DNA from 2 places in the Shewanella sp. LZH-2 genome. Region 1 is predicted to be linked to the other one. Evidence: predicted binding sites of a transcription regulator. Region 1 holds the regulator's gene; the other holds the start of a gene.
The links. Region 1 encodes LexA, which represses DNA repair genes until DNA is damaged. Its sites were predicted from a motif close to TACTGTATNNNNATACAGTA; they were not measured.

Region 1 (4,678 bases):
ACTTTTACCGTGAGATCGGCATTGCTGGGGTCTTCCATGGCAATCAGAGTTTTAGTTGCCGGAATCGCCATTAAGATCAGAATGATAAAGGGAATTATCGTCCAAGCGATCTCAACTTTTGTACTCTCATGGAAGTGTGACGCGACCGCGCCCTTGGATTTTCTGTGGTTGATCATGGCATAAATCATCACGCCAAAAACCACTAAGCCTATCGCGCAGCAGATATACAGAATCGTCATGTGCAGGTGGTATACCTTGCCACTGATTTCTGTTACGCCAGGCGTCATATTGAACCGCATGTCTGCTGCGGCCAACGGTGGGGCGAATAGCACCACGAGTAAACAATACAACCATTGCTTCACAAGACTTCTCCTCTGCTAATTGCAAATAGCAACTACAAAGAAGAGCAACACAGTAAGTCTCAACTCTATGCAAACTCTTCAGTTCCCAAAAAAGTGTTTCTGACTTCAACGTGCGTTGGCGGCTTACTTATGATCAAGTATTGTTACTGCTGGTATTAGCCACACTGGCACATACTGCTGAATAAACCCATTATTCTCAATTTTTGTGGGCGAGCGATATTCGAAAATAACGCGATATTTCTGCCTAAACAGGCGATATATCATGTGCGCCTAAATCAAACATACTTGCTGTTTAAAAATTGATCAAGATCACTTCTTTTTCTAATTGTCTGAAAAATTGCCAAAAAAAAGCCTCACATTCACAGGTGAGGCGGCTTTCAAGGCTAAATACGGTGTGAAAAATTTTTAATGAACAGAGCTGAAAAATGCGGGTTGAGTAAATTTAGCCGATTGTGTGAGATTGGTGCTAGAAGGTTGGTCATTCGTTGAACCTTCAAGCACGATACCCATTGCACGTGCGCTCTTTGCTACAATTTGTAGGCGACGATTATCGCGAGTATCTAGGGCGTTAATCCAAGTAATCACTGCGCTAGATGTGCCACTGGTTAAGGCTTTTTCCATCGCCCAAAGGGTTTCGACCTCATCTTTTGCGTGAACCAATAGTACGCGATCCATACGCACACCTGCGTTTGCTAATAGCTGCTTGTAGCCAATACTAGGTGGGTTGATGAGCACTATCCATCTTCCCTGTTGGCTCAGTTGGGCAAGTTGTTTGCTCAGCTGTGTCAGCTCTTGGCGCCCTTGGCTCTGAGTTGGCATAGTGACTATTGATGTATGCTGCCAGTCGGTCTCTGTATCTCGAACCGTATCGAGCCATAAACCGGGGTGACGCGGGGCATTACCTAATAGTTTGTTCATAGCCAATCTCCGTTGCGGATCACCCCTACGGCGAGCCCTTCAATTGTTAGACTTTGGAAACTCAAATCGACTTTAATCGGTGAATAGTCTTCATTCTCGGCATGTAGGTAGACTAAATTACCTTTTTTTTCAAAGCGTTTTACGGTTACATCATCATCAACGCGAGCAACAACAACTTGTCCATTGCGCGCTTGTTGTACTTTATGAACGGCAAGCAGGTCACCCTCAAGGATGCCGATATTCTTCATACTGTCGCCTTTTACGCGCAGCAGGAAATCGGCAGCAGGGTGGAACATGCTGGGGTCGACTTGGTAATACTGTTCGACATGCTCTTGGGCGAGAATAGGTTCACCCGCTGCCACTTGGCCAATCAGTGGCAAGCCTGTTTCGCGGTTATCTTCTTCCTCTACAGGGAGACGGATCCCGCGGGAAGTACCAGGCATGATCTCGATGCAGCCTTTTTTCGCCAATGCCTTAAGGTGTTCTTCTGCGGCATTTGCACTTTTAAAACCCAAACGGGTGGCAATTTCGGCCCGAGTGGGTGGCATGCCAGTCTCGGCAATATTACGTTTAATCAGCTCTAAAATTTCGGCTTGGCGTGGCGTCAACGGTCTCATGGTCTTTCCTGTTTTTCTATACAGTTACTGTTAGTATATACAGTATTATTTGTAGTGCAAGTATTAACCACTTTTAACTTGGTCAGCTAGATCTGCAAATAACCGTAATCGTCATCTATGGGGTGAATGCCATTTGCACGGCAGCAATAAATGGCGTTGCCTAAAGTGCGTTACTAAGTCATTAAAATCAGCTGCTGAATCCTGCATCTTTAGGTTGTTTGGGTATATTCTCTAGAATCTGGTATTCTATGGGGCTAATGAACGTACTTACATTGCATAAGAATAATGCCTAAACAAGACTCTCTTTGGTTGAAATCATTACGTTGGATCCAAAAGCACTTAGTGCACACTATTGTTGTGCCACAGGATCCCTTTGCCGATCTGAATCTGGATGCCTCCAGACCGCTTGCTTATGTAATGAAAACAGAATCCCTGAGTGATATTGCTGCGTTAAGCGAGATCACCACGAAACTTGGTTTGCCAAGCCCTTACGAGCCGCTGGTGGTGAATGGCGTTGTGGCGCCACGGGTGGTATGCCTTGAAGGTCGTAAGCCCTTATTTGGTGAACGCGCCAGCAATGAGCCATTCCTCGAATGTTTTATGCGTTTGTTGGCCGTCCATAAGGAAAAGCCAGAGTTAGATATCCAGCTGGTGCCTGTGAGTCTGTATTGGGGTCGTACTCCGGGTAAAGAAGACGACACCATGAAGGCGGCAGTGCTTGAGCGCGAGAACCCTACTTGGTTACGTAAGTGCTTGATGATCCTATTTTTGGGCCGTCACAACTTTGTGCAATTTTCTAATGCGGTATCGCTGCGTTACATGGCCGACGAACATGGTACCGATATGGGCATTGCCCATAAATTGGCTCGAGTAGCGAGAGTGCATTTTCGCCGCCAACGTAAGGTGATGACGGGGCCTGTGTTGCCTAATCGTCAGGCGTTATTCCATTCCTTGCTGAAATCTGAATCCTTACGCAAGGCGATTCAGGAAGAAGCCGCGAGCAAGAAGATTTCTGAAACCCAAGCGCGTGAAACGGCAATTGAATATCTTGATGAAATTGCAGCAAATTATTCCGATAGTCTCGTACGTATTGCTGAGCGCTTTTTAACGTGGTTATGGAACAAGCTCTACAGCGGTATTAACATCAAAGGTGCCGAGCATATTCGGCAGTTACACCACGATGGTCATGAGATTGTGTATGTGCCCTGCCATCGCAGCCATATGGATTACCTGCTGTTATCTTACATTCTGTATTACCAAGGTATGGTGCCGCCGCATATTGCTGCGGGTATCAACCTAAACTTCTGGCCTGCGGGGCCGCTGTTCCGCCGTGGCGGGGCTTTCTTTATTCGCCGTAGTTTTAACGGCAACAAACTCTATACGGCCGTGTTCCGTGAGTACCTCGATCAGCTGTTTGCTAAGGGATATTCGGTTGAGTATTTCTCTGAAGGTGGCCGTTCTCGTACCGGTCGTCTATTGGCGCCTAAAACGGGCATGATCGCTATGACGATCAACAGTGTGCTGCGTGGTATCGAACGCCCAGTCACCTTAGTGCCTGTGTATTTAGGCTACGATCACGTGATGGAAGTGGCGACCTATCACAAAGAGCTAAGCGGTAAGAAAAAACAGAAAGAATCTGTATGGCAAGTCTTTGGTGCTATTCGTAAATTAGGTAATTTTGGCCAAGGTTATGTCAACTTTGGTGAGCCGATTACATTGCAAAATTTCTTGAATGAAACGGCACCAAACTGGCGCAGTGAAGTGGCTGATGATCCTGAGCAAAAACCGACTTGGTTAACTCCAGCGGTGAACGTGTTAGCAAATCGGGTGATGACGCGGATTAACGACGCCGCTGCCGCCAGCTCTATTACCTTGACCAGTTTAGTGTTGTTGGCGTCAGAGCAAAATGCCTTAGAGCGTTGTTTGCTCGAGCGTCAGTTAGATTTATACCTGACCTTGCTTAAGCGTGTGCCTTACACGTCGTTTACGTCGGTTGCCGAAGGTGATGGCAAGCATTTAGTACAACAAGGATTAGAGCTGAACAAGTTCTCCATCAATGCCGATCCTTTGGGTGAGATAGTGTCAATTGATGAAAAACAAGCGACGTCAATGACATACTATCGCAATAATATCATTCACTTGTTTATTATTCCGTCATTAATTGCCAGCTGTTTAATCAATAATAAACAGATTTCAAGAGCGCAAATCCTTGGGATAGTGAACGACTTTTATCCGTTATTGAAGGCGGAATTGTTTATGGGGATCAAAGATCTCCCAAGCTATGTGAATCAAGTGCTTGAGCTGTTTATTGAGCAAGGTCTAGTGCAGGAAAGCGATATGTTGTCGGTTGTGACCGAGCACACCAGCCAAATGTTATTGTTGGCTGGCAGCGTTAGTGAGACCTTGCAACGCTATGCCATTATCTTCAATCTGCTGGCCCATAGACCTAAGATGGAGCGTTCGGATCTCGAGTCTGAAAGCCATCTGCTTGCCCAACGTTTAGGGGCGCTGCATGGCATTACCGCACCAGAATTTTACGATAAGAAACTCTATAACACCTTGAGTGTTAAGCTAAAAGAGTTAGGTTATTTTTCTGGTAAGGAAGATAAATCTGATGTTGAGCGCATTCGCGATCAAGCTAATAGCTTACTCAGAGCCTCTGTAAGGCAGACGATTGTCGCCAGCGTGACCGCGGAGCATATCGCTTAATGGCTAACCATATGAATGCGGCGAAGAATAAGCCGGTGGGCAAGTCTTTGCTCGGTGGTGCCATGATTATTG
Region 2 (4,678 bases), 890 kb from region 1:
GCACTCAAAGTGCCGTTGCAGCTATCAATATAGGTAATCAAAAAGCGATTGCTAGTGTGGAAGCCGCCAGCAATGCTGGAGAAGCTTTGGCTCATATTGCGGAAATGGTGAGCGAAATCAGCGAAATGAATAATCAAATCGCGCTTGCCGCGAAAGCACAGTCAATAATGGAAAACGAAAGCCATCACAATATTCAGCATATTGCAGAGCAATCAGAAGAGAGTCGACATACAACAGACGAAATCCATGCTGCAAGTATCCAACTTTCAACCATGGCGAATGAACTAACAGCCTTAGTCAGCCGCTTTAAGTTATAGCGATTGATAACGTGTAAGGGATGAGATTGATTAAATTGATAACGCGAGTTGGGTTTGCAATGGATCAACCTTCGCAATCGGTGATTTATCAGTAAGTCCCACAGCCACGCCGAGTAGCCGAATCCCCCTCCCTTCTTGCCTTGTCATTGCCTGGGATAATAATTCGTAAAACATCATCACAGACACATCATTACTGCGATGTTCAATGGTTGTTTGTTTAAAGTCACTGAATTTAAGCTTCACCACCTGCTTATGGATTTGTCGATCCTTGGCACTACGACTTAGGCGAGTTGATAACTCTTGTATTAATCCAGACATCACTTGCTGGCACTGCTCGAGGGTATAAATATCCTGCGCCAACGTAGTTTCAACGCCGACAGATTTACGCTCGCGACTCACTGATAACCCACGCTCATCAATCCCATGGGATCTTTCAATTAATACGGCACCAAATTTGCCAAAACGAGTAATAAGGTCTTGTTTTGGATAAGTTTGTATATCTCCGCAAGTATTTAACCCCAAAGAGGAAAGTTTTTCTGCGGTGACTTTCCCCACACCGGGGATCTTGCGTAGGGATAAGGTTTTAATGAACTCAGGAACCTTGTCGGGCGAAATAACATACAAACCATTAGGTTTATTTAAGTCAGAGGCCACCTTGGCGAGGAATTTAACAGGAGCAACGCCAGCCGAAGCAGTAAGCCCTGTTTCGGCCAAAATATCATGGCGAATCGCTTCAGCAATCAGAGTTGCAGAGCCCTTAAACAGCTTGCAATCGCTAACATCTAAGTAGGCTTCATCGAGGGAGAGGGGTTCAATCAATTCAGTGTATCGAGAGAAGATTGCGCGAATTTGTTGCGATACATCCTTATAGACCTGCATTCGACCGGGGACAAGAATTAAGTCTGGGCACAGTTTAAGCGCATAAGCTGTTGCCATAGCAGAGCGCACACCAAATCGGCGCGCTTCGTAATTACAGGTGCTGATAACCCCTCGCCGCTCACGGCTCCCACCAACGGCCAGCGGTTTACCACGGTATTCGGGAAAGTCTCGCATTTCCACCGCAGCAAAGTAGCAATCCATATCAACATGAATGATTTTTCGCACTAAAGGTTCCTCCAACACCCAAAATACTGTATATAAAAACAGTAATCAAGTATCTAGGACATATTTACGCAGTCGCGAAGTTCATCTATCGACTCAAGCATCCTTATCCAAGCATAACATTCCCAAAAAAACCAAAGGAGTGCTAAGGCTCCTTTGGTTTTAAAACAACAGCGTTTAAATTTTAAATTGACCAATATTACGTGTCAGTTCTCGAGTTGCTTGCTCAAATCCTTGTAGACTTTGGGAGAGATCTTGGCTCGACAATAGGGATTGATCGGATAAACCACGCACGCTCACCACGTTTTGCGCCACTTCATCGGCAACCACTGCCTGCTGGCCTATCGCCACGGTAATTTCCACCGTTTGCTGCTGGATAGACGTAATCGCACTGGCAATGTCACTGAGGGCTTGTTCGACTTGCGTGGTTAAGTCTTGCCCTACTCTTGCCTGCTCAACCCCTGATTCCATCACTTGTTCAGCCTGAAGCGCACTCTGTTGCAAGGTTTGGATAATGCCTTGAATATTGGCGGTAGAATCTTGGGTACGCAAAGCCAGCGTGCGCACTTCGTCAGCAACAACGGCGAAGCCTCGGCCTTGATCACCCGCTCGCGCCGCCTCAATGGCCGCATTAAGCGCCAGCAAGTTAGTTTGGTCGGCAATATTGCGGATCACGCTCAAGACTTCACCAATTTGCTCTGAGCTGCTTCGTAACCGCTTAATCACATTAGCCGCTTCGATGACTTGAACCGATAATGCCTTCATCCCTTCGGTCGCACGGGACACGATTTGCGTACCGCCAAGGGCCTGAGTCTGTGCCTTTTCGGCAAAATCATTTGCGCGTTGAGCACTTATCGCCATTTCTTGGCTCGTCTGCGCCATTTGAGTTGCTGCCGTGGCGACAGAATCGATTTGTTGTTTTTGCGATGATACCGACGAGACAGCTAAATCACACACTTGGCGCGCATCCATCACTCCAGTGCCGACCTCTTGGGTTAAGCTACGGGTATGCAGCAACATTTGCTGAACCTTTTCAGCAAAACGATTGAAAGCATCACCCAGTTTACCTAGCTCATCTTCCCGTTCCATTAAAATGCGTTGGGATAAGTCACTGTCACCCTCGGCAATGTCTTCCATCGCATCGAGTAACTTGCTGAGCTGGCGTCTAAAAGGCAATAACATCAGCCAGACAGTAATGCCGACCAAAAGCATAATCCCCAAGGCAACAAAACAAGCATTCCAAAAGGCTTTGGTAACAGGCGCTTCAATTACTTCATGGGGCAACATAAAGGCTAAGTGCCATTTCTGCTTAGGATAATCACCGCCTACAGTCACAAAGGTCACTCGCTGTGATACGCCATTAAAACTGACCTCGGCAAACCCCTGAGGCTCGCGCTGCATTTGTTGCATTAATGCTGTAAAACCGGAGGTATCTTTAAATTGGCTATCAACCTGATTAGCAAGTGAGCCCGGCGGGAATTTATCCGAGAATCCAGGGAAATACACAAGCTTACCTTCATCCGTCATCAGGAAGGCTTGGCCATAGTTGCGGTATTTAATCGGTGCTAACAGGTTTTTACCAATGGTATCGATCAGAATATCCATACCACCAATGCCAATAAGTTCGCCATTAGCACTATAGACTGGGGTTTTAACCGTTGCAGAAATAGAACCATCGTTGGCATCGACCGCAGGATCGCCCACAAACAAGCTACGCTGGTCAATCGCCTCCTGCCACCAAGGACGCTTATTAGTGTAATAATCAGGATCGCCATCGAAGCGTCCATTAAGATCAAAATACTCAAAGGTGTTTGCCGAACCAAAGAATACTGATTTCACATCGCTATCACGGTCGGAAAACGAGCGAAAATAACGAATAATATCTTGATATTGCTGATCCTGCGCCAGATTACTGCCCCGGGCATGATACTGACTAAACCAGTTGATAAGCCTAGGCTCGGCAAATACCGAGTGGATTACTTGCCCCTTGGCAACAAAGTAACCACCAATCTCATTCGCCTTGAGAGCTACAAGTGCCGAAATGTCGGCATCCACCTGCTTACGTGTATTATTACTTTCTTTATTCACGAGCAAAGCAGCAACTAAAGTAAGCAGTACAGCGAGGGCACCGACGATAGTTACCACTAACTGCAAACTTAGAGAACGTTTTATATATCTCATTCATCTTCCCGTCTGGTTAACCAACCACTTAACATAAAAGCCTGCAAAAACAGCTTCACACGGTAACAATTTTTACCCGCCAACAACAGCCAAAATGATGAGAAAAAACGTAAACAAGTATTTGTAAAGAATAGATATTAATGAAATAACAGGAATCGCTAAACAATCCACCTCAAACAGAACATCTCATTACTACAGCTAATTTTTACAGAGTGTTAGACTAAATACTCAAAATCCCAAAACAAAGGCCAGTCATAAAATGACTGGCCTTTATGCTTGAGCCGCGCAATCGGATATTGTTACATCTTAGTTTGCAGATAATTCGCTAAACCAATGCGGTCAATTAAACCGAGCTGCTTCTCAAGCCAATACATATGGTCAGACTCAGTATCGTCGAGTAACACTTCCAAGATCTCACGGGTTTGATAATCTTTTTTCTGCTCACACAACGCGATGACTTTGCGTAAATCATCGGCAACTTTATATTCATAGGCAAGATCGTTACGCAGCATCTCTTCGACAGTCGAGCCAATATTGAGCGCTTCCCTTGCAGCCACATTGGGCACACCTTCGAGGAATAAGATACGCTGCACCAGTTTTGCGGCATGGGCTTTCTCATCATCCGACTCATGGGCAATACGCTCATAAAGTTCGTTGAGTCCCCAATCTTCGTACATATGAGCATGGACAAAATACTGATCCATCGCCGATAACTCCCCTGTTAGGAGTCGATTTAACGCATCGATGACGTCTTTATCACCTTTCATATTCTGCTCCTATGACTCACTAATTTGCGATTGTAGGTAATTTTGAATACCCGTTAAGCCAATTAATTCTTGCTGCGATTCAAGCCAATCTAAATGCTCTTCTTCATCTTCAAGGATATCTTCCAGCAGATCACGGCTGACATAATCTTGCTCAGCTTCGCATAACGTAATGGCATCCCGCAGCAATGTAAGTTGCTCTTGTACCATGGCTAAATCGCAATCGAGCATCTCTTGGGCATGCTCACCAATACGAAGCTTTTCAAGCTGTTGCAGATTGGGTAATCCCTCCAAAAATAACACTCGCTCGATAAG

Region 2: the regulator LexA is predicted to act here: its motif matches at 1,446-1,465, upstream of dinB (DNA polymerase IV).

What each region holds. Positions count from the first base shown of each region.
Region 1 covers NZ_CP069350.1:4,431,020-4,435,697, reverse strand. The annotation lists gene coxB (cytochrome c oxidase subunit II) at 1-362, opposite strand, end outside; gene JM642_RS19435 (SulA-like leucine-rich domain-containing protein) at 768-1,280, opposite strand; gene lexA (transcriptional repressor LexA) at 1,277-1,897, opposite strand; gene plsB (glycerol-3-phosphate 1-O-acyltransferase PlsB) at 2,183-4,606, shown strand; gene mtr (tryptophan permease) at 4,606-4,678, shown strand, end outside.
Region 2 covers NZ_CP069350.1:3,539,247-3,543,924, forward strand. The annotation lists gene JM642_RS15615 (methyl-accepting chemotaxis protein) at 1-317, shown strand, start outside; gene dinB (DNA polymerase IV) at 348-1,421, opposite strand; gene JM642_RS15625 (methyl-accepting chemotaxis protein) at 1,596-3,599, opposite strand; gene bfr (bacterioferritin) at 3,899-4,366, opposite strand; gene bfr (bacterioferritin) at 4,376-4,678, opposite strand, start outside.